Regions from separate parts of the Sporosarcina sp. AD_1 genome, predicted to be linked through region 2. Evidence: predicted binding sites of a transcription regulator. Region 2 holds the regulator's gene; the other holds the start of a gene.
The links. The regulator CtsR, encoded in region 2, represses protease genes until heat stress. The targets are predictions, from matches to a motif close to ATGGTCAATAAAGGTCAAACA.
Positions count from the first base shown of each region.

Region 1 (3,417 bases), on a different contig from region 2:
TATAGACACATCATCTATAATACGTCCAACTTTTCCGTCAGGAAGAGCTCCTTCCAGTCCATATCCAACTGTTAATTCAAAATGCCGGTCGCCACTCGAATTTGGAACAGTCGTGACAACAAGCAAAGCCCCATTATCTTGCCCTTTCTTACCTAAGCCATATTGACGAAGAGCCTCTACTGCAAACTCATCAACTGGTTCATCGCCAATACTCGGCAAAGTCAAAACTGCTAGTTCAGCTGTCGTTGCATCATTCAACTGTTTCCCTAACCGATTCAACTCCGCCTTTTCTTCTTCTGATAAGATATTCGCATGGTCTTGCACATACTCATCATATTTGTTCCAAGGAGGGACATCCGCTGCCAATGCCCGTCCCGGCAGGATGGCCGCTATGAAGATGAGGGCCATCAGGATGAAGCGGGATGCGGTGCGCATCAGTCTTTGCCATCCTCGAAGTCAACTTTAGGCGCTTCAGTTGCAGCTGGGTCTGCTTTGAAATATTCTTTTTCATCGAATCCGAAAATGGAAGCGACGAGTTTACCCGGGAAGCGCTTCGTTTGTCGGTTGTAGTTTGCCACCACGTCATTGTAGTCTTTTCGTGCGACGCCGATTCGGTTTTCAGTGCCGGCTAGTTCATCCATGAGCTGGATGAATTGTCGGTCTGCCTTTAAGTCTGGATAGTTTTCAACTACGACGAGCAGTCGGCCAAGAGCACTTGTAAGCTCAGCGTCAGCTGCAGCTTGTTCTTCGGGTCCTGTGGCTCCAGCCAAACGGGAGCGGGCATCCGCGATTTCGGTCATGACTGCTTTTTCATGGCTCGCGTACCCTTTCACTGTGTTGACCAAGTTTGGAATCAAATCCAGCCGCCGCTGTAATTGATTTTCTACTTGGGCATACGATTGATCCACATCTTCTTCTAAATTAACGAACTTATTGTAACTCGGAACAAGTATAATACCGAGTATGACGATGATGCCCACGATGACTGCGATCGGTCCTAAAATCTTTTTCATTGAACTCCACTCCTCTTTCATCAATACGTTTCTTGTACCCGATTGCCGGTTGCTCTGAAACGTTGGTTGTCTAATTCTACTGGCTGGCTTGTTAAAAAGTTTCACCTTTTTTGCAGCATACGCTATTCCGGATTGGATTAGACGCAAAACGGCTACCCTCCGGAATAGAGGATAGCCGCCGATTCTAACTTATTTCGAAAGATCTTTCATGTCGCTTCTCGTGATGATGTGGTCAATGAGACCATACTCTTTCGCACGCTCTGCAGTCATGAAGTTGTCGCGGTCTGTGTCTTTCGCGATGACTTCGACCGGCTGGCCTGTGCGCTCGGATAGGATCGTGTTCAATTTTTCGCGAAGGAAGAGAATACGTTTTGCTGCAATTTCAATTTCCGTCGCTTGCCCTTGAGCACCGCCGAGTGGCTGGTGAATCATGACTTCTGCGTTAGGAAGCGCATAACGCTTGCCTTTTGTTCCAGCAGTCAAGAGGAATGAACCCATAGAAGCTGCCATCCCGATACAGATGGTTTGGATGTCCGGCTTGATGAACTGCATCGTATCGTAGATCGCCATACCGGCTGTGATGCTGCCGCCCGGGCTGTTAATGTAGATGGAGACATCTTTTTCTGGATCTTCTGCTTCCAAGAATAATAGTTGTGCTACAATGGAGTTTGCGACGTTGTCGTCGATCGCGCTTCCCAGCATGATGATCCGGTCTTTCAAAAGACGGGAGTAAATGTCGTATGCGCGTTCTCCGCGGTTCGTTTGCTCAATAACTGTAGGTATTAAATTCATTCCATTTCCTCCTTTAAGGTGGATGTTACTATCGGTCTGTTGAAAGTGTATTTCAACTGTACCCTTATCATACCTATTATAGTCAACAATGGTCAAATATAATGCATTTTAAAAAACCTATTGCATTCATTCCACTTCTTTTGTATAATGAAACTTGTCCGTTACAGATATGGACACTATATATGCCCTCGTGGTGCAATGGATAGCACGCAAGATTCCGGTTCTTGAAATGTGGGTTCGACTCCTGCCGAGGGCGTCCTCAAATACTTTATTCAGATTTGATCTGGATAAGGTATTTTTTTATTTTCAACGAAACGAACCGTTCCTTTTTAAAGAAACGGCGTTCATCTTCTAGAATGAGTGCTGGACTGCAATTGCGGTTCCAGCACTTTTATTTTATTAGTTCTCTTTTTCCACTAACGCAGAAAGCGTATCAATCGCTTTATCTTCGTCCACGCCATCCGCCATCAACGTGATAGACGTTCCTCTTGCTACTGCCAGGCTCATGATGCCCATGATGCTTTTGGCGTTCACTTGACGCTCGTCCTTCTTTAAAAAGACGTCCGCCGAGAAGCGGTTGGCTTCTTGGACGAATAAGGCTGCCTGTCTAGCCTGCAACCCGGTTTTCATTTTCACTTCGACTGTTTTTTCCACCATAACACTTGGCTCCTCTCCACTCACTGATTTCATCTATTACTCAATGCCGCCACCCCGAAGCTTATCTGCAATCTCTTCGATTTTGCGCAGCCGATGATTCACTCCTGATTTGCTGACGGGTCCGCCTGAGACCATTTCCCCTAATTCCTTAAGGGTGATGTCTTGGTATTCGACGCGCAGCCGCGCGATCTCCTGAAGGCGATCCGGCAGTTGATCGATTCCGATTGTACTTTCAATGAACTTGATATTCTCCACTTGCCGCTGCGCCGCCCCGATCGTTTTATTCAGGTTGGCCGTTTCGCAATTGACGAGTCGATTCACGCTATTTCGCATATCCCTGAGGATCCGCACATCTTCAAACTTCATCAAGGAAACATGGGCTCCGATCAGGCTGAGGAAATCCGAAATCTTTTCCGCTTCCTTCAAATAAGCGATATAGCCTTTTTTCCGCTCAATTGATTTGGCATTTAGATAAAAACTGTTCATCAAATCCACCAGCGCCTCGCTATGCTCCTTATAGAAAGAGAACATCTCCAAATGATAGGAAGATGTTTCAGGATTGTTCACTGACCCGCCGGCCAGAAAAGCACCTCTTAAATACGCTCGTTTACAACAGTCATTTTCGACTAAAGGTGCCGCAATCTCATTATTGAACTGAAATGTGCCAGTCAAAATATACAAATCCTCGAGAAGCTGTTTGGCACCTTCCCTGATTCTACATATGTATATATTGTTCTTCTTCAGCCTCATTTTTTTCCGAACGAGCAATTCCACTTTATAAGGATACAATTTCTTGACGTTGGAATACAAACGCCTGGCAATCGCCGCGTTTTCTGTTTGAACATCCAGGCTCAGCTGTTTGTTCGAGAAGGAGAGAGCACCGTTCATCCGGATGAATGCCGAAATCTCGGCTTTAATGCAACAATCATCGGATTCCACTTGCGTCAATTCCTTC
Region 1 covers NZ_JBPVIR010000009.1:69,954-73,370, reverse strand. Annotated here, with positions in the region: gene ACSW3C_RS16735 (TPM domain-containing protein) at 1-435, opposite strand, end outside; gene ACSW3C_RS16730 (LemA family protein) at 435-1,013, opposite strand; gene clpP (ATP-dependent Clp endopeptidase proteolytic subunit ClpP) at 1,203-1,805, opposite strand; tRNA gene ACSW3C_RS16720 (tRNA-Arg) at 1,990-2,061, shown strand; gene ACSW3C_RS16715 (HPr family phosphocarrier protein) at 2,205-2,462, opposite strand; gene whiA (DNA-binding protein WhiA) at 2,499-3,417, opposite strand, start outside.
Region 1: a site for CtsR is predicted at 1,884-1,904, ahead of clpP (ATP-dependent Clp endopeptidase proteolytic subunit ClpP). Genes of this name have one in related genera too.

Region 2 (3,417 bases):
TCACGCGCGAGGGGATGGCATGTCTTCTAATCTTATTAACCCACTCGTCCAATTTCTTCTCGCAAACAATGATGTGGTCAGCGTATTTTTTCACGCCATCTTCGTCGTAACGATAGACGAGCCGTGCTCCGACGTAATCATATTTCCGTCCCTTGAAGCCGGGGTTGGTCCAAATGCCGATTAGCAACGCATCGATTTGGTGCCAGTAGAATGTAATTGTTTCCCTCTCCCCTGTCCACTCATTTTCCGCATGAATGACATAGCCGGTCGGCGTGTCGATTTGTTCAAGTTTGGTTACGCCGCCCGTTCGTGGAGCCCGGAGAATCATAATAATGATCCAACAAAGGAAAAGGAAGAGGCCCCCGAAAATTATGGCTAGAAACCAATCCTGCGTGAGGAAGAGATCCCAAAACACAGTGAAGACAAAAATGGCAAAGATGGACATTCCGGCGATGACTGCGTAATAATACACTCTTTTCCAAGAAGGCAATGCATGTTGCCGGTCTCGCTTAGGAACTCCCTTGTTCTCCATATCATCATCTCCTTTCCCCTATGTACGTCATATCCCAATTATAGTTTCATGCAAGATAGCTGAGCAATCGTACTAAAATAGGAGAACAACCCTATTCTTGCGGGCTGTTCTCCCTATTGGAAAGAGGCGGCAGGGCCTCCTATTTCATAAGACTTGAGTTTTTATTGCAAATGTACCGGCATGATGATCCCGTTAGAAATCACACATCCTGCATCAAGCCAAATACGGTTGTAAAATGCACTTCTTCTTTTCTGTTGTAAAAACAAGCACTTTTTCTGCCGGGTCGTATGGTTCTCCGTAAAATGTTTCATCCTTGTACGTATGGATATCTTCGTACGTCATTTTCATCGCTTCGTAGACACTTTCCTCATCTGCATCATCTGGAGACCAAAATAAGATTTCCATATCATTTTGCTCCCCTGTAGCTAACGAACGTCTGCTGTAGCCGATCCGGCGTGCGTGATGAAAGTTTTCCCGGGCGTAAAACTTTAGCCGTTTTTCCGTATCGGTATCTTCGTAATCTACGGGCTCCACTTCCAGAATGATCGGTTTTCCTTTCTGTTTCAAAGAATCCAGCAGTTTCCGCCCGATTCCCGCGCCTCTTGACTGCGCCGAGACGAATAGGTAATCGATGAAGATGAATGATTCTGTCTCTACGAACATCAAAACATGATGCGGCCCTTCTTCTTTACGATAGATATTCTTCTTATCGTTTAAAAGTGCCTCCATATGTTCCTTTGACTTCATCTCTTCAATCGGGAAATATTCACTTAGCTTTTCGTACCAATTCACTTGTAGATCTCCTCCGTAGTAGTTGTCGTACCAGGAGCTTTTTGTTTGGGGATGGGTTCAGGTTGTGTATAGCATATATAACAGCTGAAGCCCATAATGTAGAGGGAAAAAGAGGTCAGAAAAAAATCCTCAACCTCTTAATTACCCGTTTAAGCCAAATCTAAACCTTCTTTTTTTGACTGCAAATCAATTGTGAAATCAACGTCTCATCGTGTATAATTAAGTCAAAGATAGTCAAAGTCAATGGCTTATCACTTCGCAACGGAAGGAGTGAAAACACATGCGGAATATTTCAGATGTAATTGAAGGATATTTAAAAAAGATTATTGAAAAGGGAGAGAACGGCGTCATTGAAATTAAACGGAGCGAAATTGCAGAAAAATTTCAATGCGTTCCTTCCCAGATCAATTATGTTATTAATACACGATTTACAGTGGAACGGGGATATGCAGTCGAATCAAAGAGGGGTGGAGGCGGCTATATACGCATCTACCGTGTGAAAACCAATTCGCATAAAGAATTGATTGAGCATATTTTAAGAGGACTTCAAGATGGGGCTACCTACACAATGGCTGAGGATGTGATCTATCGTCTGCTTCAGGAGAAAGTTATTTCAGAGCGCGAATCGAGAATCATTTTGGCTGCAGTAGACCGGACGACACTCCATTATCCGCTTCCGGAACGCGATATAATCCGAGGGAGGATATTGCAGGCGATGCTTGTGACATTAATTTACGAACATAATAAAAACCAGTGACTATAGAAGAAGAGGTGGCAAACGATGTTATGTGAAATTTGCAACGAAAGGCCGGCTTCTGTCATCTTCACACAGGAAACGATGCAAGGATCTTCTGAGCGTCATATGTGTGAAAGATGTGCTTTCCAATCCAAAATGTTTCATTTCGATCCAAACCAAGAGCCCCTGTCCATCCAGCAGTTCCTTTCTAATTGGCTTGGCGGTTCAGAGCCATTCCAGTCTCAACAGCAGGCGAAAGAGCCGTTGGCGGAAGGTCCCGAGTGTCCGGAGTGCGGATTAACGTTCAGAAAGTTTCTGGACATCGGGAAATTTGGCTGCTCCACTTGCTACGACACGTTTAGAGAACGCCTGCCTCGTTTGTTTGGCAAGCTGCATAATGGGCACTCCAGTCACACCGGTAAAATCCCTGTCTCTTTTAATGAATTATTCGCTGTGAAAAAACGGATTGAGGAAATCCGGTTGAAAATGCAAGAGGCCATCGAAGAAGAACGGTTTGAAGAGGCTGCTTCATTACGGGATGAAGCGAACGAACTGAAACGGCTCATGACGGATGGAGGAGGTGACGCCCATGTCAATTGATAATTTCATGAAAAATTCAGTGACAGGCTGGATGTCTTCTCATGGTGAACATTCCGATATTGTCATGTCGACACGAATCCGCCTAGCGAGAAATTTAAGAGGCAGAAGGTTTCCGATCGCATTTTCAGCCGAGGAAGCGAAAGATGTTGATCATCTAATTACAGAGGCACTGCTTAACTCAGAAGAAAATGGGTATTCCTATATGAAGGTCTCTGAATTGCCACTTCTTGAAAGGCAAGTGTTAGTAGAAAAGCATTTAATCAGTCCACAATTGACCGATCCGGAAAGACATGGTGCAGTCGTTCTGTCGGAGGACGAAACGCTCAGTATTATGGTGAACGAAGAGGATCATATTAGGATCCAATGCATTTATCCCGGATTCCAACTGGAAAGCGCTTATGAAAAGGCGGACCTGGTGGATGATTTCTTAGAGAAGAAAGTTCCCTATGCTTTTGATGAACAATTTGGCTATTTGACTAGCTGCCCATCCAATACAGGGACTGGTATGCGGGCATCGGTCATGATGCACTTGCCGACATTGACAATGACGAAGCAAATTAATCGCATCATCCCGGCAATTTCGCGACTTGGATTTGTAGTCCGCGGAAGTTATGGCGAAGGCAGTGAGGCGCTCGGAAATATTTATCAAGTCTCCAACCAGACGACCCTCGGCAAGACTGAGAAGGAGATCTTGTCCGAGTTGAAGAATATTACATTACGTTTAATTGCACATGAACGCAGGTCGCGTGAGCTTCTA
Region 2 covers NZ_JBPVIR010000003.1:253,217-256,633, reverse strand. Annotated here, with positions in the region: gene ACSW3C_RS07515 (hypothetical protein) at 1-532, opposite strand, end outside; gene ACSW3C_RS07510 (N-acetyltransferase) at 746-1,324, opposite strand; gene ACSW3C_RS07505 (CtsR family transcriptional regulator) at 1,605-2,081, shown strand; gene ACSW3C_RS07500 (UvrB/UvrC motif-containing protein) at 2,106-2,660, shown strand; gene mcsB (protein-arginine kinase McsB) at 2,650-3,417, shown strand, end outside.